Regions from separate parts of the Brevibacillus sp. FIR094 genome, predicted to be linked through region 4. Evidence: riboswitches for the same ligand, from Rfam matches in the RefSeq annotation. Region 4 holds a riboswitch; each other region holds the start of a gene.
The links. Region 4 has a riboswitch for S-adenosylmethionine ahead of ACQ5DJ_RS00440 (sugar ABC transporter substrate-binding protein). Riboswitches for the same ligand answer to the same signal wherever they lie in the genome.
Positions count from the first base shown of each region.

Region 1 (7,501 bases), on a different contig from region 4:
TTGCAGCCAGGGAATATCTCCTTGGCGGGAACTGCGCTTGTTCCACATGATGACGGGATCGAAGTGACGGCATTCGTCCGGAACAGCACGGACCGTCCAATCAGCCTGAATGAGATGACACTGGTGGTACTGTTTGGGGATCAGGAGCTGTTTACCCGCCAATCTTTTGATTTGAGCGAGCTTGGAGAAATTCCGCCGCGTTCTGCAAGGCCGTGGTCGTTTGTATTTACCAGAGAGCACTTTTTACAGCTAGAAGTTCTTCTCGTGAATTGGAAGATCGCCTTTGAGATGGCACAGAAGAAGATGGTTCTTCCACAGCAGCTGGAGCTTGAGGAATCCTGGATTAAGGCGCTGACTGATGAACAAAAAACGTCCTTAATTGAATTAGCGAAGAACCTCCCTGCTCTAAAAGAGGGAGAAGTAAATATACAGAGTGTGCAAATTCGCAGAACCGAAAGTGGTGCTCTGAATGCGATGCTTTTGATTCGCAATGGCTCTACACAGTCGCTGTCCTTTGAAACGTTGCCGCTGGCGCTTTATGATGCAAGCGGGGATAAAGTGGCAGAAGGCCTGTTTGAACTAGGAAGCCTGACTGTAAATGCCAATACCAGCAAGCCGTGGCTGTTTATTTTCCCGCCAGAGAGCATTCAAAAGGAAGAGCTGGACTTGTCGCGTTGGAAAGTAAACGTTCCCCAATAAGCCTGATGCAAGAGAGCAAATTTGCATAGGCTAGTCAAAAAAGTTTATCATGATGAGAGAGCTTCGTTCGTGTCCGGACGTGTGAGGAGGTAGCCTATGTTTTCCTTTATGAAGAATTTATTAGGTAAGGATCAACAGGATCTGAAAAAAGATATTCAAGAAGAGTCTGCCATTGATGTCGCTGAGATGAAAAACACCGAGGTCGAAATGGAAGGCAATGAGCAACAGGAAGCTTCTGTAGGTGGAGCTGAAAAGATTCGTACGGAATTGTCACTGAGCCAGATTTGGGAAAGTGAGCTGGATTCTGAGAAGAAGTATACGCTCCGCTTTTTGCAAGAAGAACTGCCTGAGATGCGTAAAGGCATGGTTAGCGTAACTGGATTCAGTATGATTCCGCAACCAAACGGCCTGACTGTCGCTATGTTCTTCCGCAATTCCACGAATAAGCCAGTACGGATCAAAAACGTTGGGTTAGCGATTTATCTCGATGATAAGGCGTTTGCACGGATCAAGGTGGATTTGTCAGATATGGATGCAATTCCGCCGCATACCAGCCGTCCGTGGGAGGTATTGTTCCCGGAAGAGAGCTATCTGCATGATAATTTCACCTTTAACCGCTGGAAAGTGGTTATGAAGGCTGGTAGAAATTCGCATGTGTGGCCTCGTAATCTGGAGCTCGATCCTGAAATGGAAAAGCGCATGACTGATCGCCAAAAGGATCGTCTGGAAGCATTGGCGCACTCTCTGCCAGTGATTCCGATTGATACCGTTCAGGTTACTGGTTTTGACATCGGAATGACAAAGGAAGGACATTTGGTAGCAGCGATGCTCTTCCGCAATGGGATGGCTCACGATTACCGTCCAGATGAAATCAAGCTGACGATTGCTGATGCAAATGGTGATCTCGTAGCAACAGGTGTGCTGGACGCAAGTAGCATTAATGTGAAGCCGGGTTACAGCCGTCCGTGGTTGATTGTATTCCCGCCAAATTTAGTGAAAAAGCCTGATGCCGACCTGAAAAGATGGACGCTTGAGGTAGAATAGAGCGCAATACTTTTGAGGTGTGGGAAAGAGGAGGTTGACTTATGAGTTGGTTATTAGAAAATTGGTTTGGTTCCAAGGAGAGCTTGGAGCAAGTACGCGAGGATATTCATGAGAATCTTCATAGAGAGTTTTATTTGGGTGTATCCGGATTAGATAATCCGCAGCAATCTGCGAACCGTGTGGAATCCAAGGAATTGTTTTTGGTGCTGAACGGTCCGTGGGATGATCAATTGGACGAAGCGGAGCACGAGCTCTTGCAATATGCGCATGATGAAATGCCTCCAGTAGTTCGTAACGAAGTAGGTATCATTCCTTTCTTCACACAGGTTACCAATGATGGTTACTTGGTTCTTACCTACGTTCGCAATGCGACTGACCGCAGCATTTTGCTGCAAAAGCTTCCGTTGTCTTTGGTGACGGAGGATGGAGAGGAAGTCGCGAGAAAGACTTTTGATCTGATTACATCTGGTCCAGTGATGGAAATGTCCAGCCGTCCAATGGAATTCATGTTCCGCTGGGATGAGTTCGACCGTATCCCTGAAAAAGAGGTTCCTCTGAAGCTGGCTTATATCAAGCCGAAGAAGAACGAAGTAGAAGAGAACCAAAACTATAATTTGGGTCTGAGTGCAGATGAGTCCAAGCAATACATGCAGCAGGCAGCAGAAAAGGCTCCAATTGTAGAGGGCGAAGTAGATTTGCAAGTCCTCGACATCAAGCCAGGTGAAGATAACGGCCTAAAAGTCATCGTTGCTTTCCGTAACGGTCTGGCAAAACGTCTGGAGTTTACAGAAGTGCCGATTATCGTTCATGATAAGGATGGCGATACCGTCGCACGTGTACACTTCACCTTGGAAAACATGAAGGTAGAAGCAAATAGCCATCGTGTATGGGCATTTGATATTCCGTTCTCCTCCATTAAAAAGGAAGAGGTAAATCTGGCGGAACTGACTGCTTTTATTCCGAAAGCACAGCAGAGAAAAAAAGAAAAAGCTCAGGTAACACCTGAAGTGGAAGACAATAAAGGTTTGTTACAGTAAGAAGAAAACCCTTTTTGCCCATGGTGAAAAGGGTTTTGTACTGTTATGACGTTCCAAATATTGGGTGATCAGGGTTGCGTGTCTCCCTTTTCATCCGCTATGCTAGGATGAGAAGATAAATACCTGAATTCCTTTTAGACTGCTCATCGTGCAGGGGAGAGAAGGAAGGACTGTTTTACATGAAAAAATCAGTGAACATGTCAGTTGCGACTGCGATTAGTGTCGCGCTAGTGATGGCAAACAACCAAACGATCTATGCTGCAGCACCACCAGCATCGAATGACTACTATTTAAGTAACCAGCTTCATTTGAGTCAGATTAGAGCTCTCCAAGCATGGCCAGTCGTAAATAGTAATGAACAGATTATCATTGCGGTGCTGGACTCCGGTGCGGACTATGAGCATCCTGATTTGAAGGACAACCTTCTGCCGGGTGTGAATCTTGTCAATCCAGGGAGATCTGCCCAAGACGATAACGGACATGGAACAGAAGTAACTGGTGTACTGGCTGCTAGCGGGAATAACAGTATGGGTGTATCCGGTGTCTTGTGGAATGCCAAGGTTTTGCCGATTAAAATCTTGGACAAAAAGGGAGATACTACGGAGCCGACTCTTGCTAAGGGTATCAATACTGCCTTGGATCGTGGTGCCAAAGTCATTGTGATGTCTCTCAGTAGTATGGCCTACTCCAAGGAACTGACGAATGCTGTGCAACGAGCGGAAAGAAGCGGAGCTGTTCTGATTGCAGCTAGTGGCAATGAGAGTAGCCGTGTGGCTTATCCGGCTGCTTATCCCACGGTAGTAGCGGTAGGGGCTGTAAGGAGTAACAATGAAGTGCTGTATCAAAGTAATACAGGACCTGAGCTGAACCTGGTAGCGCCTGGTTTCAATGTTTATACGACCAAGCTTGGGGGGAAATACGGTTCTTTTAGCGGTACTTCAGCAGCGGCACCACAAGTAGCAGGTGCAGCGGCGCTCATACTAGCTCGTCATCCCAAACTAAGTCCATTTGATGTAAGACAATTGCTTTATCAAACGGCTACGGACTTAGGAGAAAAGGGATGGGACCGAAAAACGGGCTACGGGTTGTTAAATGTCGACAAGGCAGTTCGAACGCCCTTATCCTATGACTTTTTAGAGCCGAATAATCAGACATACTCAGCAAAAGCGTTCCCGATCGAGTCTCAGATACGTGGAAATTTGGGGCCAAAAGACACGATAGACTGGCTGAAGATGGACATCCCTTACGATGGAAAGGTCAGCTTCACAGCGTCTGTGACTTCTGGTGTTTCTTCAGCGATGGCAGCTACCTTTTACCCAGAAAATCGTCCACCGATCACGCAGTACTTCGGGAATGGGGATACGATAACGGTTCCGGTCAAGGCGGGAAGCATGAATATCCGGTTAATGCGTAACGGAGGGGTCAATAACGCTTTTACCTACGTGTTGACGAGTAAGTTTACCATCAATCCGGACCGGAATGAACCGAACGATACGCAAGAGACGGCAAGGCCGCTCGTAGGTAATCAAATCAGTGTAACAGGCAATTTTCACGATGAAGGGGATCAGGATTGGTTCTCCTACTATGTTCGTGAATACGGGCATTTGGATGTCACTGTTAGTCCTGATAACAAGCGTGTCGATCTATTGCTGAGTATCGGTAAACAAGAGATCGGAAAAAAGATGGTTGTCTGGGACCCTAACTACGATAATGGAACGAAAGACAATCCGACAGAGCGCGTCCAAAAAGAAGTGTCACCAGGTAAGTATTACATCCGTGTGAGTGAGTACAATCGCAATGCGGTGAATGGCGAATATCAGCTGGATCTGGGATACACGCCAGTAAAAAAAGATTTTAATGAGCCGAATGACACCTATCAAAAAGCGTCTCCGTTAGGCGGTGGGACAGTGATGTCAGGCACAATACCGACAGCTACTGATTCCGACTGGTTCCAATTTACTGTGAATAGTGAATCGTATGTGACGTTCCGAGCGCCGTACATCCCTGTCGATAGCGGCTTTCGTTTCGCGCTCTACAGCGATCGAAACATGAACTATGCGATCGCTTCGACGAATGAGGTAGCGGAGTTGTCTAACCGAGGAAACGATATTATCGGTTTGCGTTTGCAACCAGGAAAATATTATGTACGACTTAATAGCGGTACTGCGTTCAAATATGAATCGTACCGACTCACGGTGACGCAGCAGAAATTGATAGCGGGCTATCGCGATATTTCGGACCACTGGGCGCGCTCAGAGATCGTCAGACTTAGCTCTCGCGATATTGTAAATGGATTTAATGATGCGTCGTTCAAGCCCAATCAGGCAGTGACCCGTGCAGAGTTTTCGACGATGCTGCTTAAATCGATGCGTGCGACCGGTTCCAAGGTAGCGACTACCTACACAGGAAAAACGACCTTCCGGGATATGCCAAAGCGGCACTGGGCGTATCACAATTTAGGTGTAGCCTATCAATTAGGAATTTTGAAAGGGTACCCGAAGAATGAAATGAAGCCGGATCAGCCGATATCGCGTGCAGAGATGGCGGTAATGATCGCGCGGGCGCGTGATGTTTTGATGTATAACCGAGGTACCTCGAATTATCAGGATGTGCCAGCGAGTCATTGGGCTTCTCCTGCCATTGAAGCTTTGACATCTAGAAATTGGCTCAGTGGGTACGGTTCTTCCTTTAAACCGAATGGAAGGGCTACTCGCGCCGAGGTAGTAGTGGTACTTTCCAAAGCCTATCAATTATAAGTAAAAATTTTCCTATTGACATCTCTGAAAAAAACAATTATTCTATTATCCGTAATGGATACTCTTATCCAGAGCAGGCGGAGGGACTGGCCCTATGAAGCCCGGCAACCGATCTAGAGCGGTGCTAACCAGCAGAACGGACATCCGTTCTGGCCGATAAGAGGATGAAGGAAGCAAAAAACGCTCAAACCTTTTCCTCCTCAAAAATGGAAAAGGTTTTTTATTTGCGTTTACGTAGATAAAATCCTGACTCGGCTACCACACTATTTGTATGAGGTCAAAGGAGGTATTTTCTCATGGCTTTGCAAAAAGGTCGTCGTCTGTTTACATCCGAATCTGTAACCGAAGGACATCCGGATAAAATTTGTGACCAAGTTTCCGACTCCATCTTGGATGCGATCCTGTCCAAAGATCCAAACGCTCGTGTAGCTTGCGAAACATCCGTAACTACTGGTTTGGTTCTCGTAGCAGGTGAAATTACTACAAACACTTATGTAGATATCCAAAAGCTCGTTCGTGAAACCATTCGTGAAATCGGTTATGACCGTGCGAAATTCGGTTTTGACGCTGACACTTGCGGTGTTATTACTGCAATTGGCGAGCAGTCCGCTGACATTGCACTTGGTGTAGACCAAGCATTGGAAGCACGCGAAGGCAAAATGACTGACGCTGAGATCGAAGCAATTGGTGCTGGTGACCAAGGTTTGATGTTTGGTTTTGCTTGCAATGAAACACCTGAGCTGATGCCACTTCCGATCAGCATGTCTCACCAATTGGCTCGTCGTCTGACTGAAGTACGTAAAAACGGTACACTTGCTTACCTCCGTCCTGACGGAAAAACACAAGTAACCGTTGAGTACGATGGTGATAAACCAGTTCGTATCGATACAATCGTTATTTCTACCCAACATGCTCCCGAAACAACTCTGGAGCAAATCAAGCAAGATCTGGTTGAACACGTAATCAAACCAGTTGTTCCTGCTGAACTGTTGGACGCTGAAACCAAATACTTCATCAACCCAACTGGCCGTTTCGTAATTGGTGGACCACAAGGGGATGCTGGCTTGACTGGCCGCAAAATCATCGTAGATACTTACGGCGGTTATGCTCGTCATGGCGGCGGTGCGTTCTCCGGTAAAGATCCGACAAAAGTTGACCGTTCCGGTGCTTACGCAGCTCGTTATGTAGCGAAAAACATTGTGGCAGCTGGCCTCGCAGACAAATGCGAAGTACAAGTTGCTTACGCAATTGGTGTAGCACAACCAGTTTCCATCGCAGTAGATACATTCGGCACAGGTACCATTTCCGAAGAAGCTCTGGTGAAATTGGTTCGTAAACACTTTGACCTGCGTCCTGCTGGTATCATCAAGCAGCTCGACCTGCGTCGTCCTATCTACAAACAAACAGCTGCATATGGCCACTTCGGACGCAATGACCTGAATGTTCCTTGGGAGCAAACAGACAAGGCTGAAATACTGAAGCAAGAGGCTGCTCAACTGTAATAGCATGAATGACATAAAAAGAGCCTGGTGTTGCTACTGGGCTCTTTTTCATTTTAGGAGCAAAGTCATCCAATTATTGGGTCGATTGTTGCACAGGAATTTGTAGGACTGTGTCGAATCTCCTAGTGAGGAAGTAGAGGAGGGGTTTTTTTGCCGAACAGAAGGCTCTTCCTGATCGTATTTCTTACTTTTTTGTTTTTTGCAGTGGCTATTGGGTTGTTAGGCGAATCTTTTCTGGAAAAAAAGAATAAACAAGAAGTGCAACCTTTTCCCCAAGTGGATACGTCTATAAGCATAAGTGAGACAAAAAATGCTGAGCCAAACGTCACACCAATTGAAGAAGCAGCGGTTCAAACGAAAAAGTGGTATAACAATCAGGTTGTGGTTTTGACGTACCATCATGTCACGGATCAATCGAATCAGCGGTATGTCATAGCTCCTGATCAATTTGCCCGACACATGA
Region 1 is NZ_JBEAES010000006.1:3,165-10,665, reverse strand. Features, by position in the region: gene ACQ5DJ_RS06205 (accessory Sec system S-layer assembly protein) at 1-699, shown strand, start outside; gene ACQ5DJ_RS06200 (SLAP domain-containing protein) at 796-1,743, shown strand; gene ACQ5DJ_RS06195 (SLAP domain-containing protein) at 1,785-2,780, shown strand; gene ACQ5DJ_RS06190 (S8 family peptidase) at 2,960-5,536, shown strand; SAM riboswitch class I at 5,598-5,699, shown strand; gene metK (methionine adenosyltransferase) at 5,833-7,038, shown strand; gene ACQ5DJ_RS06180 (polysaccharide deacetylase family protein) at 7,189-7,501, shown strand, end outside.
Region 1: another riboswitch for S-adenosylmethionine. It lies ahead of metK (methionine adenosyltransferase); the one in region 4 lies ahead of ACQ5DJ_RS00440 (sugar ABC transporter substrate-binding protein).

Region 2 (7,501 bases), on a different contig from region 4:
AAAAAGACGCCCGTTGCCGAGCGCCTCGTGATGTTTCATACTTCTTATTTGTAAGTGTCGTAAGCATTGGTCAACAAGCCAGCGATTGTTGCCAGTTCGTTGTTCTCGATCTGATGACGCTCAACCATGGTCATGATTTTGCCGTCTTTCATGATCGCGAAGGATGGGGAAGACGGTGCATAGCCTTCGAAATACTCGCGTGCTTTTGCAGTCGCTTCCTTGTCTTGACCTGCGAATACAGTGAAGATGTTATCCGGCTTTGTAGCGTGATTCAAGGAATGTACAACTGCTGGACGAGCGAGTCCTGCTGCGCAGCCACAAACCGAGTTCACAACCACCAGTGTCAGGCCTTTTGCATTTGGCAGTGCTTGCTCTACTTCTTCAGCAGTGCGAAGCTCTTGAAAACCGTTGCGAGTCAACTCATCGCGCATCGGTTGAATTACTTGGCTCATATATGCTTCATAAGACATCATTGGGCAACCTCTCCTTTATATCACGAAGTTCAACTTACTTATTATTATAACCCGACCACACCTACCCGAGAAAGCAGGAGCTACACTTCCATCAAAATGGTAAGAATCATTGGATTACGGCCTGTTTTTTCGTAAATGAACGGCTTGATCACTTCATTAATCTGTGACTTCAGCTCAGACCATTCCTTGATTTTCTTATCCAATGCTTCCTGTAGACGCCCACGAACGAGCTGTGTCGCTTCCTGAATCAAGGATTCCGAACCGCGTACATATACGAAGCCACGGCTCACAATATCTGGGCCCGTCAAAATTTTGAAGTTCTTCATATCGAGGCTAACAACCACGACCATCAAGCCATCCTCAGCCAAATGCTTACGATCGCGCAGGACGATATTGCCGACGTCGCCGATACCACTGCCATCAATGAGGACAATCCCTGCTTGTACCTTACTGAGCCAAGCTTTTTCGCGGCTGCAATTCAGCACTTCGCCGTTGTCCATAATAAAGATGTTGCTCTCCTCGATCCCAACCTGTTGGGCCAGCTTGGAGTGAGTCTTGAGCATCCGGTATTCCCCGTGGATCGGGATGAAATATTTCGGACGAATGAAGTTGAGCATGAGCTTCAACTCTTCGCTGCTACCATGACCTGATGCGTGAATATCGAATTCGTGACTCAATACTACGTTGGCACCTGCGCGGAACAGCTTGTCTATCGTGCGGCTTACGTTGATCGTATTTCCTGGGATCGGCGATGCAGAAATGATCACCGTATCTTCAGGATAAATGGAAACGGTACGATGCGAACCAGCTGCAATCCGTGTCAACGCTGCCATCGGCTCACCTTGGCTGCCTGTGCAAATAATCAACACTTGGTTGTCTGCGTAGTTGTCGATGTGCTTAATATCAATCAGCATGCCCTCTGGCATCTGGATATAGCCCAGTTCTTGTCCAATCAAGAAAACCTTTTCCATACTGCGGCCAATAACCGCCACTTTGCGATTGCACTGCTCCGCAGCATCTACCACCTGTTGGAGGCGATGTACGTTGGAAGCGAAGGTAGCCAGAATGATGCGACCACGCGCTTTGCGTACCACATCGAGAATCCCTTCCCCTACCGCTCTCTCTGACATCGTAAATCCAGGACGCTCACTGTTCGTACTATCAGACAAAAGTGCCAAAACGTCACCACTCGCACCAAAGCGTGCAATTTTTCCGTACTCCGTTGTTTGTCCGACTGGTGTCATGTCAAACTTGAAGTCACCCGTGTGAATGACCATTCCCTCTGGTGTATGGAGCACAATCCCCAAAGAATCAGGGATGCTGTGGTTCGTCCGGAAGAATGTCGCCTTCAGCTTCGCAAAAGGAATTTCCGTATCTTCCGAAATCGGAATCAGCTTCACTTCATTTTGCAAACGGTGCTCTTCCAGCTTCGCCTTGACCAAGCCCAGGGTCAGACGACCACCGTAAATCGGCACCTTGATTTGTCGTAAAATATAAGGAATCGCACCAATGTGATCCTCATGTCCGTGCGTTAACAAAAGTGCTTTAATCTTGTGCTGGTTATCCACTAAATAGGAAACATCCGGGATAACCAGGTCAATACCAAACATTTCATTTTCAGGGAATTTCACCCCGCAGTCAATGATGATGATTTCGTCCTCATACTCGACGCAGTACATATTTTTTCCGATCTCGCCGAGGCCGCCCATCGCGAAAATCTTAACGTCGCTCAAACTCTTTCCTCCTAACATCGTCGTGCATGATTATGGGAACCCGAACCAAGCATGCCATTCTTATTATATCACAACGTATGACGTTCGTTTCACACAGTCTTGTCTATTCCACACATTCATCTTCGGTCAATAATCGAATACTGATACTCCAAATCAGCAACTCTTTCAGCGGTAACGACACTGGCTCTCGCCCAGAAGTCGTCCTTTGCATAGGAATCGCTCGTCCATACCTCCGTAATTTCTCCAGAAGAGAGCTTTAGTGGTACGGCTTCGATTTCTTTTAATACGGCGCCACTTTTGTTTTGTAACCGCAGTTTCAACTCAATCTCCAACGGCTGATCCGACTGATTCCGTACCAGGATCAGACTTGTATACGGATACCCTGCACAATTTTTGGTACAGTCCTGTCTACTGTAAACGATGGCGAGATCAATGGGCTTCTCATTGTCCATCTTCGCCGCTTTCCACTTGTCTTTTGCTTTTTGTACGACGGTGACGTACTCCGCTTTTTTCAAAAAGGGTCCCATGCCTAAAAAGGCAGCAGCAAAAAAGCTAAACAAACCAAAGGCTGTGCATAGAAAAACGAGGTTCATTTTCCAAAACTGTTTTCTCATCGTGATGAAAAAGCCAATATACAGAAGGATACAAACAAACACCAACAGGATACAAAAGTATAAAAATAGCTCCAAGTCGGACTCCGTGGGTAACACGGGAATGCCATACTTCATTTGCCAATGTACATTCGCAGCGAAGCAGCCTCCGTAAATCAATATGGCTGAAGCAATCGTGGGCCCCCATTTTTTCCAGAAAGGAGGCTTTTGGAAAATGGCCGCAAGAACCCCCACCAAAACAGGAAGGCCAAATAAGGGAATGAGCAAGTAATGCATCGAAAACCTCCCGTACTTCATTGTCATTATTTTCTACGAATGATATTCCGAAAAGTCTTCAAAATACATGGCAAACCATTTCGAAAAGGAGAGGGATTAGCAAGTGCAAGCCATTCACCGCCTATTTCGTTATCGGAACATGATGCCCCTTCTCTCCACCGTACTTTTCCTGCTCATCTTTCAGACATTCCCTGCCTATGCCCAGCCTCCCTATGCAAAATGGGGCAGGCTCGCGATGCAGGAAACGATGAAGCGATATCCAAACGCTCAAATTGTCGACTACCTGCACGTCGGACGAAAACAAAAAACGCCCACCACGTCGGAAGAGACGTTTAAGCTCTTGCTTCAAAAAGGCAATCGCAGGTGGGCGTTACTCGTTCATATTGAATTCGTAAATCAGACAGAAGAAGTCGTAAACATCTCCTATGAGGAGACCCGCTAGTCAGCGAGCTGTTCCATCTCTTTCATCATGACTTCCATGTCCATGTCAGCTGCCATCCCGTACGCGCGGCGCATGTTTCCATCTCCATCCACAAGGAACATGCGAGCCGTATGGGCATAAGAACCATCTGGCTGCTTAATCACCATCAGACCAAAATCCTTCGTCACTTTCTCTATAGCCTGAGCGTCCCCGCGCAGGAACTTCCAGCCGCTCTGATCTGCCTTGAACTTGGCTGCGTACTCCTGCAAGACTTCCGGCGTATCGTTATCAGGGTCAAAGGAAATGGAAACAAACTCTACTTTGTCTCCGAACAGTCCCTTTTCCTTCAACTGATCTTGCAGCTTAGCCATGTTGTACGTGGTCGCCGGACAAATATCCGGGCATTTGGTAAACATAAACTCAACCAGTCGTACCTTACCAGCACTTTCATTAAATGTATAGGTTGTTCCGTTACTGTTGTCTAAGGTGAAGTCCGCGATGGGCTTCAACACTTCGATCTTCTCTTGTGTCATGTACTTATAACCAAATACTCCGACGATAGCCAAAATGATAATACCAGCTAACACAGGAAACCAATGTTTTTTCATCCCAGATTCCTGTTGCAATTGTGTTCCTTCACTCACGGGTTGCTTCCTCCCTGCTTGTCCCATGCGTGATGCCTCCTGCTTACACACGGGAGGCATTCACACTGTTTCTATGACTTCTTACTGTTCGACTTCACCTGGCCATGCGAGCATGCCACCAACCATATTCGCCACGTCATATCCTTGGGCACTCAAATACGCTGTAGCATTATGGCTTCTGGCACCACTACGGCAAACCATCACAATCGGAATGTTCTTATCCAGCTCATCGATACGATGTGGCAAAAAGCCGAGTGGGATCAGCTGTGCCTCTTTGATGTGACCTGCATTCCACTCATCGACCTCACGTACATCAATGACTTGCAGTTCCTCTTTGGCTTCCAGCTTTTCCAACAGCTCTTGTGGTGTCATTTCCTTTACTCCATGGCTCATCGCTATTTATCCTCCTATATGTACGATCAGATCAGTTGTAACCACCTCCATGATATCACACGCTTTTTTACTTTTCTAACGTGAAGAGCACTTGGCTTCACCCTGCATCCATGCTCCCTATTTTCTACCATTATCTCCTATTTCGCTGCGACAGTAGCCACACGGGATGTGAACAGCTTGAGGCAAAAGCGTTACAAATTAATGGCATGAGTGAAACGCCATTCATCCACATATACATAAAAACCTCCCTGATAACTGCATATTCTACATTGACAGCAAGGTTTTATTTTCATACAATTACGACAACAACTTTTCTCATCAAGAGCGGTGGAGGGACAGGCCCTACGAAACCCGGCAACCAGCAGACTAGCTGCATGGTGCCAATTCCTGCAGAATCCAGTGATTCTGAGAGATGAACACAAGCCCGTGCATGATCGGAGCCTTCTTCTTCTCAGGAGAATGCTCCGTTTTTTTTTGCCGATTTCCTATAGGAAAAGGAGAGATGGACATGTCCGATCAACAACAATGGAAGCCAGAAACACTTGCGGTACACGGTGGGCAGGAGGTTGACCCTGTAACAGGCTCACGTGCTGTTCCGATCTATCAGACGACCTCCTACGTTTTCCGTGATACGGAGCATGCAGCCAACCTGTTTGGTTTAAAAGAGTTTGGGAACATCTATACACGTATCATGAATCCGACGCAGGATGTGTTTGAGAAGCGTGTTGCCCTGCTCGAAGGTGGTGTTGGTGCATTAGCGACCGCATCCGGGCAAGCTGCCATTACATTCGCCATCTTAAATATTGCACATGCAGGAGACGAGATCGTCGCTTCCAGCAGTCTCTACGGCGGTACCTACAACCTGTTTGCCCACACTCTTCCCCGCCTCGGTATCAAGGTTCATTTTGCTGATCAATCCAATCCGGAAAATTTCCGTGCCTATATCAATGAAAAGACAAAAGCCGTGTTTTGCGAGACGATCGGTAATCCCCGCATTGATGTCGCTGATATTGAGGCGATCGCCAATATTGCCCACGAAAACGGCGTGCCGTTGATCGTGGACAACACTTTCGCGACTCCGATTTTGTGCCGTCCTTTTGAGCACGGGGCCGATATTGTCGTGCATTCCACCACCAAATTCATCGGCGGCCACGGAACAGCAATTGGCGGTATTATTGTAGACTCTGGAAAATTCGACTGGAACAGCGGAAAATTCCCAGGTCTGACTACACCAGACCCAAGCTACCATGGCGTCGTCTATACAGAGGCAGTTGGCCCACTCGCCTATATTATCAAGGCGCGCGTCCAGCTCCAGCGCGATATTGGAGCGGCTGTCGCCCCGATCAATTCTTTCTTGTTCCTGCAAGGATTAGAAACACTGCATCTGCGCATTGAGCGGCATAGCCAGAACGCCTTGGCAGTAGCCCAATTCCTCACTAATCACTCTGCCGTAGAGTGGGTGAGTTATCCGGGACTAGAGTCAGATTCCCAGCATGATTTGGCACAAAAGTATTTGCCAAAAGGTGCTGGCGCGATCCTGACCTTTGGAATTCGCGGTGGCGTTGAGGCAGGAAAAACGTTGATCGAGTCCGTGAAGCTGTTCTCCCATCTCGCAAATGTCGGGGACTCCAAGTCACTCATCATTCATCCAGCTAGCACAACACATCAGCAGATGACGGAAGAAGAGCAGGCAGCAGCCGGAGTGACCCCGGGACTTATTCGCCTCTCCGTCGGTACAGAATCGATCGACGATATCCTCTCTGATCTGGAGCAAGCACTGCAGCGTGCGTTGCAATTGTCCACGGTGGGTTGATAGATTTCACCAGGACACTTGAGCATACTATGCCTCCAAATGAAGAAGGATCGCGCTACCTCTTTTTTGAGCTGCGTGGCCCTTCTTTCTTTTTTGATTTCCGTTCGAAAAATATTGAATTTAAAATTCTATTTTTATAAAATACAAGCATAGATGAAATTTTTGGAAGGATGGATAGACGTGAAAGTTTTGAATATCGGAAGTGAACGAACAACGTATCGCGTGGAGATTTCCTATTCTCCCTTATTCGAAGCTGCCTTGGGAATCGCTGCCGCTACCTACGATCAATTGCATCACACGATGGAACACCCTTCTGCCTATTGGCGTCAACTGTTGGACGAGCTTTCGCCTTTTGTACGACAAGAGGTCGACTATGCGAAGGAGCACAACACGTGGAAGACGCTTTTGCAACTGCTCGATCTTTGCCCTTTCGCTGATCTGGATTCATTTCTCTCGTATGTCAGAGAGCTCTCAACAGAACAGCTCCGATACGAGGCCCTCCCTTATCTAGGTGAAAGTATGCAGGAAGCGCGTCGGAAGGCTGCACAAGGTAGCAAGGATGATTGCGCAGCTTTACAGGAAGCGTGCCGCGCGCACCTCTTTTTTGAAGCGTATATCGGACATATTACTTCCGTTGATGCAGAAGAGCTGCGGAGTCATATTCTCGGATTGATGGAAGGCTGGTATACCACTCACATCAAGCCGCATGAGGAAGAAATTGGTCGCATGCTAGAACGGGATTGGTCGCAAAAGCAAAGCAAGCTAGGAAAGCTCAACCCGGAAGCCTTGGTGGAGTATGCGACGGGAGCGAGCTACCTCCCTGAGCCTGCCGTGACACGCGTACTGCTGATCCCACAAGCGATCTATCGCCCGTGGACCGTACAGGCCGATGCTGTCGGGACGAAAATTTTTTATTACCCTGTTGCCGACGAAAATTTGCACGATGCTGTAGATCCTAATCAGCCACCCCCTTCACTGGTGCAAGCCTTAAAAGCACTCGGAGATGAGCAGAGGCTGCGTATGGTCAAAATGCTCGCGGAAAAGGAACTGAGCTTGCAAGAGATAACCGATCAACTCTCTATGGCGAAATCGACAGTGCACCATCACCTGTCCATGCTGCGGTCTGCCCATCTCGTT
Region 2 is NZ_JBEAES010000038.1:31,330-38,830, reverse strand. Features, by position in the region: gene ACQ5DJ_RS25185 (BrxA/BrxB family bacilliredoxin) at 45-473, opposite strand; gene rnjA (ribonuclease J1) at 554-2,224, opposite strand; gene ACQ5DJ_RS25175 (hypothetical protein) at 2,323-3,093, opposite strand; gene ACQ5DJ_RS25170 (YqzG/YhdC family protein) at 3,197-3,535, shown strand; gene ACQ5DJ_RS25165 (SCO family protein) at 3,532-4,158, opposite strand; gene ACQ5DJ_RS25160 (rhodanese-like domain-containing protein) at 4,240-4,551, opposite strand; SAM riboswitch class I at 4,864-4,970, shown strand; gene ACQ5DJ_RS25155 (homocysteine synthase) at 5,060-6,364, shown strand; gene ACQ5DJ_RS25150 (ArsR family transcriptional regulator) at 6,545-7,501, shown strand, end outside.
Region 2: another riboswitch for S-adenosylmethionine. It lies ahead of ACQ5DJ_RS25155 (homocysteine synthase); the one in region 4 lies ahead of ACQ5DJ_RS00440 (sugar ABC transporter substrate-binding protein).

Region 3 (7,501 bases), on a different contig from region 4:
TTGTGATCGATCCCGGCCGCAATCTGGCTCCTTATTTTCAAGTCGCCAAAGCAGAGGGGGTTACCATTGTAGCCGCCACCGAAACCCACATTCACGCTGATTTTGTTTCTGGTGCAAGGGAACTGGGCGCAGCTTATCAGGCGAAACTATTTTTATCCAATGAGGGCGATGAAGAGTGGAAATATCAATACTTGGAAGGTTTGAACCATCAGCTTGTTCATGATGGGGATCGCTTTTATATCGGGAACTTGCTATTTGAAGTCATGCATACCCCTGGACATACACCAGAAAGCATCTCCTTCCTTTTGACAGACCTCGGTGGGAATGCAGATCGCCCCATTGGGATCTTCACAGGAGATTTCGTCTTTGTGGGAGATATCGGCAGACCGGACTTGCTGGAAAAAGCAGCGGGAATGAAGGGTACGTCCGAGTCAGGCGCAAGAGCCATGTTCCAGTCTCTCCAAAAATTCAAGCAACTGCCGGATTATATGCAGGTATGGCCAGCTCATGGCGCGGGAAGTGCTTGCGGGAAAGCACTGGGGGCCGTGCCGTCTTCTACCGTCGGTTATGAAAAGCTCTTTAACTGGGCGATGTCACACTCCAATGAAGAGGAATTCGTCAAGGCACTCCTGGATGGACAACCAGAGCCACCAACGTATTTTGCAGTGATGAAACGGGTTAATAAGGAAGGGCCTGCCTTGCTCAACGAACTCCCTGTTGTTCAAGAGTTCAACTCGCTTGAACAGGTAAAAGAATCGCTTGAAAACGGACAGATTGTCGACACGCGTCCTTTTCAGAAATTTGCGAAGGGGCATCTAGCGGGAACACTTCACATTCCTTTTAACAAGTCATTCGCCAACTGGGCGGGCTGGATCGTTGATTACGATCGCCCGGTTCATATCCTGGCCACCCCAGATGAGCTGGACGAGATTTTGCAAGCCTTGCATTCCGTAGGGATTGATCATGTCACAGGTTTTCTCGACTGCGACACGCTAATGGAAAGTAAAGCGTCTTCGCTCGAGACAATCGAAGAGGTAACACCGTTGGAGATTGCAGAACGGGTGGAAAAGCGAGAGGTTCACGTAGTAGATGTACGCAATCTGGCTGAGTGGAAGGAAGGACATATTCCGGATGCCCAGCACATCATGCTCGGTACGCTCGCCATGCGGCTGGAAGAGATTCCTCACGATAAGCCGCTTCTCGTACAGTGCCGTTCCGGTGCCCGATCTGCTATTGGTGCAAGCATTCTTAAAGCAAATGGCTTCAAGGATGTCATGAATTTGAGTGGCGGAATCTTGAATTGGCAAATAGACGGCTTAACAGTTGTAGAGCAGGAATAAAACGAAGCGAGATGTTGCAAAGGGTGAGCCTATGACTATCGACCTTGTGATCACACTTTTTGTTATCGGTTTCGCGGGATCGTTTATCTCTGGTCTCGTCGGAATCGGGGGCTCCATCATCAAGTATCCGATGCTTCTGTACATTCCGCCCGCCCTTGGATTGGTTGCTTACACAGCTCACGAAGTATCCGGAATAAGTGCAGTCCAAGTATTTTTTGCCACCCTAGCTGCTGTTTGGAGTCTGCGCAAAGATAAGCTCATTCATTACCAGCTCGTTGTGTACATGGGGAGTGCCATTATTGTCGGGAGCTTGCTTGGAGGATATGGAGGAAAATATCTTTCGGCAGATGCCATCAATTTCGTTTACGCCATTCTGGCCACGATTGCTGTAATCTTGATGTTCCTGCCAAAAAAGCGGATGGACGAACGTGAACAGACCGAGGTTATCTTTCATAAACCAACAGCGGTATTATCCGCTTTGATTGTTGGGGGTGCATCCGGAATTGTCGGGGCAGCTGGCGCTTTTATTTTGGTTCCCATCATGTTGATCATCCTCAAGATTCCGACAAGAGTTACGATTGCTACATCTCTTGCTATCACTTTTCTTTCTTCCATCGGTTCGACGGTAGGGAAATGGATGGCAGGGGACATATTGCTATGGCCGTCTGTGATTATGGTCATCGCCAGCATCATGGCAGCGCCGCTCGGTACGAAGGTCAGCAAACGCTTGGGCACCCGGATTCTCCAAACCATTCTTGCCTTGTTGATCCTAGCCACCACGATTAAGATTTGGGCTGACATCCTGATATTATAAAGAAAAATCAAATGTCATTGAACAGGATTGACATATCCGAGTAAAATGATAAGATAAAAATGAATTTTACGATGTAATTAAATTTCATAGAACGTTCTTATCGAGAGTGGTGGAGGGACTGGCCCGATGAAACCCGGCAACCTTGGTCTGATTGACCTTACGGTGCTAATTCCTGCGGAGTTATTCTGCGAGATAAGAAGGTGGGAACCGACTAATCGCCCCTCTTCTTTTCGGAGAGGGGTTTTCTATATTTTAAATTCATAGTATTCACATCTTTTTACTCGTTATTATATGAAGGAGGAAACAATGTGCTTTATTATGCGGTCAAGCGTGGCTTTCTCATGATCTTGACACTGTGGATGATTGTCACGGTAACGTTTGTGACCATGCACCTGATTCCGGGTGACCCGTTTGCGTCTGATGCCAAAATGCTTCCAGAAGAAGTGGTAAAGAACATGCGGGCGGAGTACAACCTAGATCAGCCAATCACGATACAGTACCTGCTCTATCTGAAAGGATTGCTGCAATTTGATTTGGGGCCTTCTATCCAGTCGAAGACGAGGGATGTGAACACGCTGATTGCAGAGGGATTTCCCGCATCGGCCGTTCTGGGACTCCAGTCGTTTATTGTCGCGCTGGCAGGTGGAATCACACTGGGAATCGTAGCGGCACTCTATCACAATCGAACGCTGGATTTCTTGTCTATGTTTGCAGCCATCATTGGGATCTCCGTCCCCAGTTTTATTCTGGCGCCACTGTTGATCAAGTACTTGGCGGTCAAATGGGAGCTGCTTCCCGTTGCTGCGTGGGGGAGCTGGGAACACTCGATTCTTCCAACGCTTGCGCTCGCTATCGGTCCGCTCGCCATTATCGCTCGCTTCGTACGAGCCAGCATGCTTGAGGTTTGGCAACAGGAATACATAAGCACGGCGGAGGCGAAAGGGCTTGGCACCTTGTCCATTGTCGTTAGACACGGGATACGGAATGCCATATTGCCGGTTCTTACTTTTATCGGTCCGCTATTTGCCAACCTGATGACAGGAACCTTTGTGGTGGAAAAGATTTTCGCTATTCCCGGGCTCGGCAAATACTTCGTGGAAAGCATTTTTAACCGCGATTACCCCGTAATTTTGGGAACGACAGTGTTTTATAGCTTTGTGCTCATTTTTACTTTGTACCTCATCGACCTGCTGTATCGGGTGATTGACCCGCGCATCAGATTGACGAGTGGAGGGAAGTAGCATTATGGCCAATCAGGCAACACAACTGGATTCGCTGTTTCGACCAGTCGACCGAACCCGGCTATCCGAGGAAATTCGGGAACGTCCCAGTCTTGGGTATTGGCAGGAGGTATTGCAGCGAGTATTCCGCAACAAGCTGGCAATGCTCGGGTTCTTCCTGCTCATGGCAGTGGTGACCCTCTCGATCATCGGGCCGATGATCGTTCCCCACAGCCCGCATGAACAGTCATTGACAAAGGGAAATCTGCCACTGTCGGGTGAGCACTGGTTTGGAACGGATGACTTGGGGCGGGACATGTGGGCACGTACCTGGGTAGGTGGTCAAATCTCTTTGTTTATTGGTGTGGCGGCAGCTGCCATCGACCTGGTGATCGGTGTATGCATCGGCGGGATATCCGGTTACATGGCAGGAAGGAACAAGTTGGGCGACCGTGTGGATAACATCCTGATGCGATTAGCTGAAATTCTGTACAGCATTCCGTATCTCCTGGTGGTAATCCTGCTGATGGTGGTTCTGGAGCCTGGACTCGCAACAATCATTATTGCCCTATCACTAACCGGATGGGTCGGCATGGCTCGTTTGGTCAGAGGACAAATCATGCAGATCAAGCGTCAGGAGTTTGTGCTGGCTGCAGAAAAGTTGGGTACCTCTCACGTCAAAATCATCATTAAGCATCTGCTGCCGAATACGATCGGCGTCATCATCGTCAACCTGACCTTTACGATACCGCACGCGATTTTCGCCGAATCGTTTCTTAGCTTTCTTGGGCTGGGAGTGCAGGCACCAACCGCCAGCTGGGGAACCATGGCCAACGACGCGCTGGCCGTTATGCTGAGCGGACAGTGGTGGCGACTGTTTTTTCCCGGATTCATGATTTCCCTTACCATGTTCGCGTGTAACGCGCTCGGGGATGGATTGCAGGACGCACTGGACCCGCGGATCAGGAAATGAGGAGGAGTACATCGTGAAACCATTGTTGGAAGTCGATCAGTTGCGTGTCTCCTTTTGTACGTACGGTGGAGACGTGCAGGCAGTAAGAGGGGTTTCCTTTTCTGTAAAGGAGGGTGAGACGTTGGCCATTGTCGGGGAAAGCGGCTGCGGAAAAAGTGTGACCGCCCGGGCATTGATGGGGATGATTCCTCCGCGATCCGGTCAGGTAAAAGGCGGCAGCATTCGGTTTCACGGGCGTGAACTGACTGGGCTGACGAAGCTGGAATGGCAGCAAGTTCGCGGCTCGCAGATCGGTATGATCTTCCAGGACCCGATGTCCTCGCTGAACCCCACGATGAAAATCGGCCAGCAGATTGCGGAAGGGCTGATCAAACATCGAAAGCAGACGAAGACAGAAGCAAAGGAAGAGACGCTGAAACTGCTTGTGAGGGTAGGCATTCCAGAAGCGGCGAGGCGATTTGAGCAGTATCCGCACGAGCTAAGCGGAGGAATGCGGCAGCGTGTAGGAATCGCGATGGCACTTGCCTGCCAACCCCAGTTGGTTATCGCCGACGAACCGACGACGGCGCTCGACGTGACCATTCAGGCACAGATTCTTCGTCTGATGAAAGAGTTACAGGAGCAGTCGAACACATCGATCATATTGATCACCCACGATCTGGGCGTCGTCGCAGAGGTAGCCGACCATGTAGCGGTCATGTACGCAGGCGTAGTGGTGGAAAGCGGCCCGGTGGGAGAGATCTTTGACAATCCACGCCATCCATACACACAAGGGCTGTTGCAGTCGGTGCCACGTCTTGATGCGGGTAAAAAAGAACGGCTGATCCCCATCGAAGGGACACCGCCGGATCTGTTTCGTCCACCTGCCGGTTGCCCGTTCGCTGCCCGTTGCCGGTTTGCCATGGAAATTTGCCTGGAGCATATGCCGCAATCGAATTCGTTTTTGAATCAGCATGAGGCGAGTTGCTGGCTGAACGACCCGCGTGCCCAAAAGAGCAGAAGAATGGATGGTAGCAGGGAGGGAGATACATGGTTGACAACATTGTAGGGGTGGAGAATCTCGCTAAATCGTTTGAGATTGGCGGAGACCAACGGGTTAGAGCTGTTGACCGAGTCTCTTTTGAAATCAGACGAGGGGAGACGCTCGGAATCGTTGGGGAAAGCGGCTGCGGCAAGTCTACGCTGGGCAGGACTATCGTTGGCCTGTACCCGGCTAGTGCGGGGCGCATCCTGTTTCAAGACAAAGACATCGCCAGTATGGATAGACGTGAGCGACGGGAAGCAAACCGCCACATGCAACTGATCTTCCAAGATCCGCAGGCTTCGCTCAATCCGCGTTTACGAGTGGGCGACATCATCGCAGAAGGAATCGACTCCTATGGATTGGCAAAAGGAAAAGAGCGAGAAGAACGCATCTATCGGCTGCTGGAGCTAGTAGGATTGCATCCAAGCCACGCAAAACGCTTTCCGCATGAATTCAGCGGCGGACAGCGACAGCGTATCGGCATCGCCCGTGCGCTTGCGGTGGAGCCTAGTTTTATCGTGGCAGACGAGTCTATTTCCGCACTGGATGTGTCCATCCAAGCGCAAATCGTCAATCTTCTAGCCGATCTTCAGGCAGAGCGGTCTATCACCTATCTGTTTATCGCCCATGACCTGTCGATGGTGAAGCACTTCAGCGACCGGATCGGCGTGATGTACCTGGGACAGATGATGGAGCTTGCACCGAGCGAGCAGTTGTTTGCCACACCGCTACATCCGTACACGCAGGCCTTGATCTCGGCTATGCCGGTTTCCCATCCAGCCCAGCGCGAAGAGCGGGAGCAGATCGTACTGACCGGAGAACCGCCCAGCCCCATTCATCCGCCAAGCGGTTGCCCGTTTCGCACCAGATGTCCGGTTGCTCAAGGCGTTTGTACCGAAACAGCGCCGGTCTGGAAGGAGGTGAAGCACGAACACTGGATCGCTTGCCATCTTGTACAGTAGACAGAGGAGAACAAGGAGGAAATCATAATGAAAAAGGGATTACTCGCTTTTGCCGCAATGCTTTCGCTCGTTGTGCCTGCGCTTTCTGCGTGCGGCAGCGATAAACCGGCTGCGTCTTCCGATCAACAGACGGCAGCAGCCGTCAAACAAGTCATTACCGCTAACCTGCGGGGCGAACCGTACACATTAGATCCGGCATTCGCTTCCGATACCACCTCGTACTGGGTGATTGACCATCTGTATGAAGGATTGTACCGTTATAGCCAGAATGGCGACATCAGCGAAGGCGCAGCAGAAAAGGTGGAAGTCTCCCCGGACGGAAAAACCTACACGTTTACCCTGCGTCCCGAAATGAAATGGTCGAACGGCGATCCGTTGACGGCACATGACTACGAATACTCCTGGAAGCGCGTGCTGAATCCACAAACCGCCGCCTATGAACCATCCGCTCTCTATTACATACAAGGCGCGGAGGCATACAACACGGGCAAAGGCAACGTGGATGACGTTCAGATCAAGGCAAAGGATGACCGAACAATCATCGTCGGACTGAAAGACCCGATCACCTATTTCCCGAAAATCATGATGAGTCGCGCTTATCTGCCGGTGAACAAGAAAGTCGTGGATGCAGACAAAAACTGGGCGTCCGAAGCGAAAGGTATCGTGACCAATGGACCGTACACCGTGGAGAGCTGGGACCACAACAGTCAGCTGACAATTGCCAAAAGCCAGAGCTATTGGGAGAAAGAAAAGGTAACGATGGACACCGTCCACTTCAAGATGGTAAACGAAGCAACTACCTACTATCAGATGTTCAAAACAGGAGCGCTTGATCTGATTGACTCTCTGCCGATCGACGTAATTGAGCAGGAAAAAGAAAAAGAAGAGTACAAATCATTCCCGGACTACAGCATTTATACGTACACGTTTAACGTAGAGGAAAAGCCGTTTACTAATGCGAAAATTCGTCAGGCCTTTTCCTACGCGATCGACCGGGAGATCCTGACGAAAAACGTGACCAAGGGAGGCCAACTCCCGGCGTACGGTTATACGCCATTCGGAGTGAAAACTCCTTCGGGCAAGGACTTCCGAGAAGAAGTGGCGCCTTATTATCAGTTTGATCCGGCCAAGGCAAAGCAGCTCCTGGCTGAAGGTTTGAAGGAAGAAG
Region 3 is NZ_JBEAES010000003.1:264,068-271,568, forward strand. Features, by position in the region: gene ACQ5DJ_RS04020 (MBL fold metallo-hydrolase) at 1-1,340, shown strand, start outside; gene ACQ5DJ_RS04025 (sulfite exporter TauE/SafE family protein) at 1,372-2,154, shown strand; SAM riboswitch class I at 2,249-2,353, shown strand; gene ACQ5DJ_RS04030 (ABC transporter permease) at 2,463-3,395, shown strand; gene ACQ5DJ_RS04035 (ABC transporter permease) at 3,400-4,347, shown strand; partial or broken gene ACQ5DJ_RS04040 (ABC transporter ATP-binding protein) at 4,361-5,384, shown strand; gene ACQ5DJ_RS04045 (ABC transporter ATP-binding protein) at 5,377-6,333, shown strand; gene ACQ5DJ_RS04050 (peptide ABC transporter substrate-binding protein) at 6,361-7,501, shown strand, end outside.
Region 3: another riboswitch for S-adenosylmethionine. It lies ahead of ACQ5DJ_RS04030 (ABC transporter permease); the one in region 4 lies ahead of ACQ5DJ_RS00440 (sugar ABC transporter substrate-binding protein).

Region 4 (7,501 bases):
CAGCAGAAGAGGCGTCGCAGGTTTATCTCCAACATAATCCGCTCAGTGCCCGCTATCTATTCCCGCTTGAAAACAATAGGATTCAAGAGCAACCGGTCTTGGTCTATTCGGCAGAAATACTGAAGAGCAATGGGGATGTGGATGCCATTACGGGAGAATGGCTGTCATACGAATAAAGAGAGACACCAGGGGAGACTCCTGGTGTTTTGTTTTGCATAATGCCTTCCCAGAAATTGCATAGTAAAGAATGAGGGGAGGGACAAATGTGGAAGGATTCGGAGAAAGCATGGTCGTCATCGGGCGTGTCTGTACGATTATTCCTTTATTACTGCTGGTCACCTTGTTCATGGGCAAGCGCTCGATTGGGGAGCTGCCTGTTTTTGACTTTATCATCATTATTACATTGGGATCAGTGGCAGGGGCTGACATTGCAGAGCCGGATGTCCGTCACATATCGATCGCATTGGCGATTGTGACGTTGGGTATCTTGCAACGAGTCGTATCGCAGTTGTCCATTGTCTTTCGCTGGTTTGGCAGAATGGTTACATTTGAACCGACCGTCATTTTCTACAACGGAGCTTTTCATGTCAAAAACTTGAAAAAAATCCGCTACTCGCTCGATAATGTCCTTCATATGCTTCGTGAAAAAGACATTTTTGACCTGGCAGAGATTGATTTGGCCATTATCGAGGCGAACGGTCGGTTGACTGTGCTCAAAAAAGTTGAGCAGCAGTTCGTAACGAAACAGGATGTAAACATCCAGACTTCCTCTTCGGGAATGTCGTTGCCTGTCATTGTGGAAGGCAAGATTTATCCGGATGTGCTGTCATACCGGAACCGTGATGAGCAATGGCTTGTGCACGAATTGAAGAAAAAGGGGATCGCGTCCGAACAAGTCTTTCTCGCAACGATCAATCGCAAAAATGAATTGCAGTTCTCCTTGAAAAACGAAAAAGAACCACAAGTACCTCCGTTGCATCATTAGCTATCGAAATGGAAAAAGGCACAGTCCCTCTGCAAAAACTGCAAGAAGTTACTGTGCCTTATACGGGAGCATAATGGTGAACTTGGTTCCTACTCGTGGTTTGCTTGATACATTGACAGTTCCGCCAATCGCATGAATGACATGATAGGAATACGTCAATCCAAGACCGGTTCCAGTTGTTTTCGTAGAAAAATAAATCGTTCCGAGACGGCTGATCTGTCCTGCATCCATGCCGACACCGTTATCTTTGATGACCAACAGTGCTTTGTTTCGCTCGATGAGCAAGTCCAGGGAGACTTTTCCGTCCGAAATATCCGAGCATGCCTCGATGGCATTTTTGATGAAATTCACCAACACTTGCTTGAACTCGTCTGGATTGGCCTTGATCGTCACAGGTCTCTCAAAGTCTTGCAGCGTAAGCTCCACGTTATGCATATTAGCAAAGGGGAGCATCACTTCGCGGATGGCATGCAGATGCTCGCTAACATTAATGATTTCATGCCGTTCCTTGAGCGGCTTGGAAATCGCAAGGTATTCGGTCAAAATGGCTTCTGTCCGTTGGACTTCGTCGAGACTGATGCGTATGTATTGATCGGTTTTTACCAAATTCTCCGGGGATTCCTGTATTAATTTCAAGAAGCCTTTGACAGCTGTCAGCGGATTGCGAACCTCGTGTGCGAGCGATGCAGCAACATGGCTCATCGTCTGGATTTTTTCGTTTTGCGCGTGGCGAATAAACAGCTCCTTATCCGAAACGCATTTGCTGAAAAGCGACATTAATAACCAGAGGCCGAAAAAGTTCTGAATAGGAATCACTATGGTGTAGTAAACGAGGTGTTGAGTTACATACGTGGGAAAAAAGTAATAAGTAGTCCCTAAAGCAACCGTAGAAAAAATCGCACTCGTCATAAAAAGATACAGTGTTTTTCGATAACTGGCTTTGTAGTGTCGATATAAAAAGAGTGACAAGACAAAATTGACTGTAAGGATCAGCAGCGCAACCCATGTTCCTTCTCCACCCAAATAGTACCGATAAACCAAGGCTTCAATCAAAAGGAGCAAGGCAATCTCGATTCCGCCATAAACCAGTCCGAAAAGAATGATGACATGTCGGATATCAAAAAACATGCCATTCGTGACACTCGGGGCGAAGGTCATCGCGAGAAACATGCAGGCTGAGCTAATGATGACAATAAAGGAACGGCTGTAGTTCCTCATTTTGTCACGGTAATAGATGTTGAAAAACACAAACGGGATAATGGCGAAAAACCATTGAAGTATAACTTCTTTTAATAGACTCATGTAGCATCCCCATCGCAAATATTTGCTAGGCTTGTATCAATCTACGATAATTCGACAAGACACAACAAAATCCCTCTTGTTGTACACAAGAAACTGGAATATTTATCAAGAAAATTCTTTCGGTAAACCTAGTTGACAGATAGGTAATTGCCAGATTATATTCTGTATATACTTATACAAACGTTTTGAAAATAGAAACTACTCTTATCAAGAGAAGGCTGAGGGAATGGCCCTATGAAGCCCGGCAACCTAGCACGAGAGATTGTGTTCTTTCGAGCCAAGGTGCTAACTCCAACAGGTAGAATACCTGACAGATAAGAGGCGAGAATCTTGTCGATTTTTGTCCTCTTTCTCTGTGAAAGAGGATTTTTTGCATGTATCATCTGTTTTCAAAGAGAAAAAGGGGGAACATTTGCGATGAAAAAGAAACTGGGATTACTGACTTCACTTGTTGTGGCTGCGTCCGTACTCGTTACAGCATGCGGCGGAGGAACAAGCACCGGAACCGGTAGCACGAACAAGCCGGGTGGAGAGAACGCGAAGAGAATCGCATTAATCATGCGTCAAAACGTAGGGACGTTCTCCGCTCAATACATTAATGGCGTGAAGACAGAGGTGGAGAAAAACGGCGGTGAGTTGACCGTATTCAACGCAGATACCGATCTGGCAAAAATGGCGTCCAACCTCGATGCGGCTGTGAACCAAAAGTTTGATGGCATTCTGATCGACCATGGAACGGCAGAAGCGTTGCAGCAGGGCACGCAAAAGGCCGTGGATAAAAAAATCCCGGTCGTCCTGTTTGATACAGACATCAACATTCCGGGTGTGCCAGTTGTGGCGCAGGATGACAACAAGTTGGCAGAGCTGAGCCTAGAGAAGCTGGCGGCAGATACAAATGGCAAAGGCAACATCGTAAAAATTTGGGTAGCTGGCTTTGCGCCTATGGAAAAACGCCAAGTGACGTATGAAGCTTTCCAGAAGAAATACCCGGACTTGAAAGAGATTGCGGCATTCGGTTCTGCTACCAACAATACGGCACTCGATACACAAACGCAGATGGAAGCGATCTTGAAAAAGTATCCCAACAAAGGCGACATCACAGCAGTATGGGCAGCTTGGGATGAATTTGCCAAAGGGGCGACACGTGCTATCCAGCAAGCAGGTCGTACGGAAATCAAAGTATACTCCATCGATTTGAGCGATGAGGATCTGCAAATGATCCAGGCGGAAAACTCTCCGTGGACAGCGACGGCAGCAGTAGACCCATCCAATATCGGACGCATTCATGCCCAAACCGTGTTCCAAAAAATCAAAGGCGAGCAAGTGCCAGACAACGTGAAGCTGAATCCAGTGCTGGTGAAACAGGAAGACCTGCCGAAGGATAAGAAAGTAACGATGGGCGACCTGTCCCAATACGTACAAGATTGGGGCAAGTAAGAACCAAATTGGCTTTTCCCGTTGATCTGTATCCCGTCAACGGGATTTTTCCTTATAGGGGTTGGAATACGCAGGTAAACAGGAGGTGTGAAAAATGTCCACATTGCAGATGAAAGGGATGGCGAAGCAGTTTTCTGGGGTTCCTGCCCTGCGATCCGTCGATTTTGAGGTGCGCGCTGGAGAGGTTCATGCACTCCTCGGTGCCAATGGCGCGGGAAAGAGTACCCTGATGAAAATTCTCACGGGAGCATACCAGGCAGATGGCGGTGCGATCACCATCGATGGACAGGCCGTGTCGATTCAATCTCCGCAGGACGCCAAAGCACAGGGCATTCAATGTGTCTATCAGGAAGTGGACACCGCCTTGATCCCGTATTTGAGCGTTGCCGAAAACATATTGACGGGCCAGCTCGTCCAGGCGAAAACCAAGGGACTGATCAACTGGCAGAGCCTGTACAACGAATCGAAGCAGATTTTACAAAACCTCGGCTTCTCCATTCCAGTGAAGATGCTCGTCGAAGAATGTACGCTGTCGGAAAAACAATTGATTTTGATAGCACGGGCTACCGTTCAAAAGGCGAAGTACGTCATTTTCGATGAACCGACAGCGCCGTTGAGCACGAAGGAGAGCGAGCGGCTGTTTCAAATCATTGCGCAGTTGAAAAAAGCTGGAGTCGGGATCATTTATATCTCCCACAGGTTGCCGGAAATCTTTGAAATCTGTGATCGGATCACCATCATGCGCGATGGACAGCATGTTGTGACCACAGACACGGCGAAGACTAACATGGATGAAGTGATTGCGAACATGCTGGGCAAAAGCTTTGACGAGGAGTTCCCGAAGCTGGAAGTGCCGATTGGCGAAACGATTTTTGAGGCGTCAGGCGTGGCTGGTGGCAAAGTACGCGGAGTCGACCTGGAGGTTCACGAGGGAGAGATTGTGGGTGTCGTTGGTCTGGTTGGGGCAGGGAAGACTGAGCTCGCCCGATTGCTCTTCGGTGCGGATGAGGCAAAAGCCGGTGCCATTCGATTGCACGGAACACGTATCCAACTGCGCTCGCCAAAAGACGCCGTCGATGCAGGAATCGTACTCGTCCCGGAGGAAAGGCGCAAAGAAGGAATTTTCGTAGAAGAGTCCGTGCAGAACAACCTGTCTGTCGCCTCGTTGAAAAAGAAGTCCTGGCTCGGTTTTATCAAAAGAGGGGCGGAAGCGGCTAACGCAAGAGAGCTCGTGCAGCGCCTTGGTGTAAAAACAGCCGATATCAAGCAGCTGGTCGGTTTCCTCAGTGGCGGAAACCAGCAAAAAGTGGCTATCGGCAAATGGCTGGATACAAACGCTCACCTCTTTATGTTTGACGAGCCGACAAAAGGGGTGGATATCGGTGCGAAAAGCGATATTTACCGCGTGATCGGAAATCTTGCCGAGCAGAAAAAGGGTGTCCTGTATTTCTCCTGTGAGTTTCAGGAAGTCATCGGGATCGCAGACCGAATTCTCGTCATGTTCGAGGGCAAGATCGTGAAGGAATTGAGTCGCGAGGAAGCAACACAAGAGCTGATTATGTACTACGCAAGCGGAGGTGAGTAACGTGGCAGATAAAAAGTTTAGCTTATTTGATTTTGTTTACAAATACGGTACGGTTGCAGTTATCGTTATTGTCATGTTGTTATTCAGTTTGACCAACCCGTATTTCTTCACGTACGACAACTTGACGGACATTCTTCGTTCCATCTCGATTGTGACATTTGTCGCGATTGGCGTTACGTTCTCGCTGATTGTCGGAGGCTTTGACTTGTCCGTAGGATCGACGGTTTCATTGACCACAGTCGTTTCTGCTTCGATGATGGTTTGGTACGAACAAGGAGTTTTCACGACACTGGTTGTTCCGATTGTACTTAGCTTGCTCGTCGGGCTGGTCAACGCCTTCCTGGTCGTGAAAATCCGCATCCCTGATTTGCTGGCTACTCTGGCGATGCTTTACATCGTCAACGGCATTCATATGACGTATTCCCAAGGCTACTCGATCTACGCAAACATGCCGATGCAGGACGGCTCACAGGCTCCGGGAAAATTCCAGGAATGGTTCCTCTGGCTGGGCCAAGGAGAAATTCTTTCCGTACCGGTTCCCGTTATCCTGACCTTTTTACTTGTCGCGATCACGCATGTGTACTTGACCTATACGAGACAGGGACGGATGCTGTACATGACAGGCGGCAATTTGGAAGCAGCCCGTCTGTCGGGGATTCCTGTGAATCGCTATCGTACCTTGGCTTATGTGCTCTCCGCTCTTTTTGCAGGCTTGGGCGGGATGCTCTTGGCAGCGCGGATCGGTACCGGGCAGGTGAGTAGTGGTGGCTCCATGCTAATGGATGCAGTAGCGGCTGCTTTCGTAGGCTTCTCCGTATTCGGTGCAGGAAAGCCAAACGTATTCGGTACATTTGTGGGAGCCATCCTGATCGGAGTGCTGCTCAACGGCATGACAATGCTCAATCTACCGTATTACGCTTACGATATTATTAAGGGAGCGGTTTTGGCGCTGGCCCTAGCTGTGACCTATTATCAACTGCGCAGAAAGCGAAACGCTTAGAATCGTAACGTTCTTCTTGCTTTTCTCTCATCAATTTCTCATCTTCCTATTATTCCCTTCTCTTTTTTGAAGCTTAGTATTGGTCTTACTCAAGTGAGACAAATGCAAAAGCAAATTCAAATAAAGAGAAGGGATGTTGTTTTTATGCGTATACTCGTTGTGCCTTCGGGCTTTAAGGAAAGTTTAGATGCCGAGCAAGCAGCGGAGTGCATGAAAGAAGGAATTTTGCGCGTGCTCCCGCTCTCCCAAGTACAGACACTGCCGATGGTAGACGGAGGAGAAGGCTTTACAAAAGCGATTGTGAAAATTGCGAATGGATCGATTATCGATAAGGAAGTAACAGGCCCCGTAGGAGAAAAGGTTCCTTCCCATTTCGGGATATTCGGATCAAAGACAACAGGTCAAACGGCTGTGATTGAGATGGCGGCAGCAGCGGGACTGCGACTGGTTCCAAGAAGCTTGCGTGATCCGCGCAAAACGACGACTCATGGCGTCGGTGAATTGATCAAAGAGGCGCTGGACATGGGGGCAGAACGTATTTTGCTAGGCTGCGGCGATTCCGGTACTTCCGATGGCGGGGCAGGCATGGCGCAAGCACTTGGTGCGAAATTTTTGGATGCAAGCGGTCAAGAAATCCATATTGAAGGCGGAATCTCACTAGCAAAAGTAACGAAAATCGATGTTTCTGGCATAGACAAAAGACTCAAGCAGGTGCAAATCGATGTGGCTTGCAACTGGTTTAACAAGCTGTGTGGGGAAAACGGAGTCGCTCGCGTGTTTGGCCCGCAAAAGGGAGCGACGCCTGAGCAGGTCGTTGAGCTGGAAGAAGCACTCGAACAATTCGCGGCTATCATCGAGCGGGATTTCGGTATCGACGTCAGAGAAATGCCGGGCAGTGGCGCATCGGGGGGCTTGGGAGCTGGACTGCATGCACTGACTGGTGCGAATCTGTATCCACGCTACGACATCATCATGAAGTACATTGATTTGGATCGAATGCTTCAAGAGACAGACCTTGTGTTTACGGCGGAAGGCAGCATTGATTTTCAAACACCGCGAGGAAAAATTCCAGTGGAAGTGGCCAAGCGGGCGAAGAAGCATGCCCTGCCGGTAGTGGCTTTGGTGGGGACTGTTGGCAAAGGTGCCCGACTCAATTATGAGCACGGAATTGATGCGTACACGAGTATTTTGC
Region 4 is NZ_JBEAES010000001.1:82,691-90,191, reverse strand. Features, by position in the region: gene ACQ5DJ_RS00455 (hypothetical protein) at 1-176, shown strand, start outside; gene ACQ5DJ_RS00450 (DUF421 domain-containing protein) at 266-985, shown strand; gene ACQ5DJ_RS00445 (ATP-binding protein) at 1,034-2,287, opposite strand; SAM riboswitch class I at 2,489-2,608, shown strand; gene ACQ5DJ_RS00440 (sugar ABC transporter substrate-binding protein) at 2,705-3,724, shown strand; gene ACQ5DJ_RS00435 (sugar ABC transporter ATP-binding protein) at 3,819-5,309, shown strand; gene ACQ5DJ_RS00430 (ABC transporter permease) at 5,311-6,309, shown strand; gene ACQ5DJ_RS00425 (glycerate kinase family protein) at 6,454-7,501, shown strand, end outside.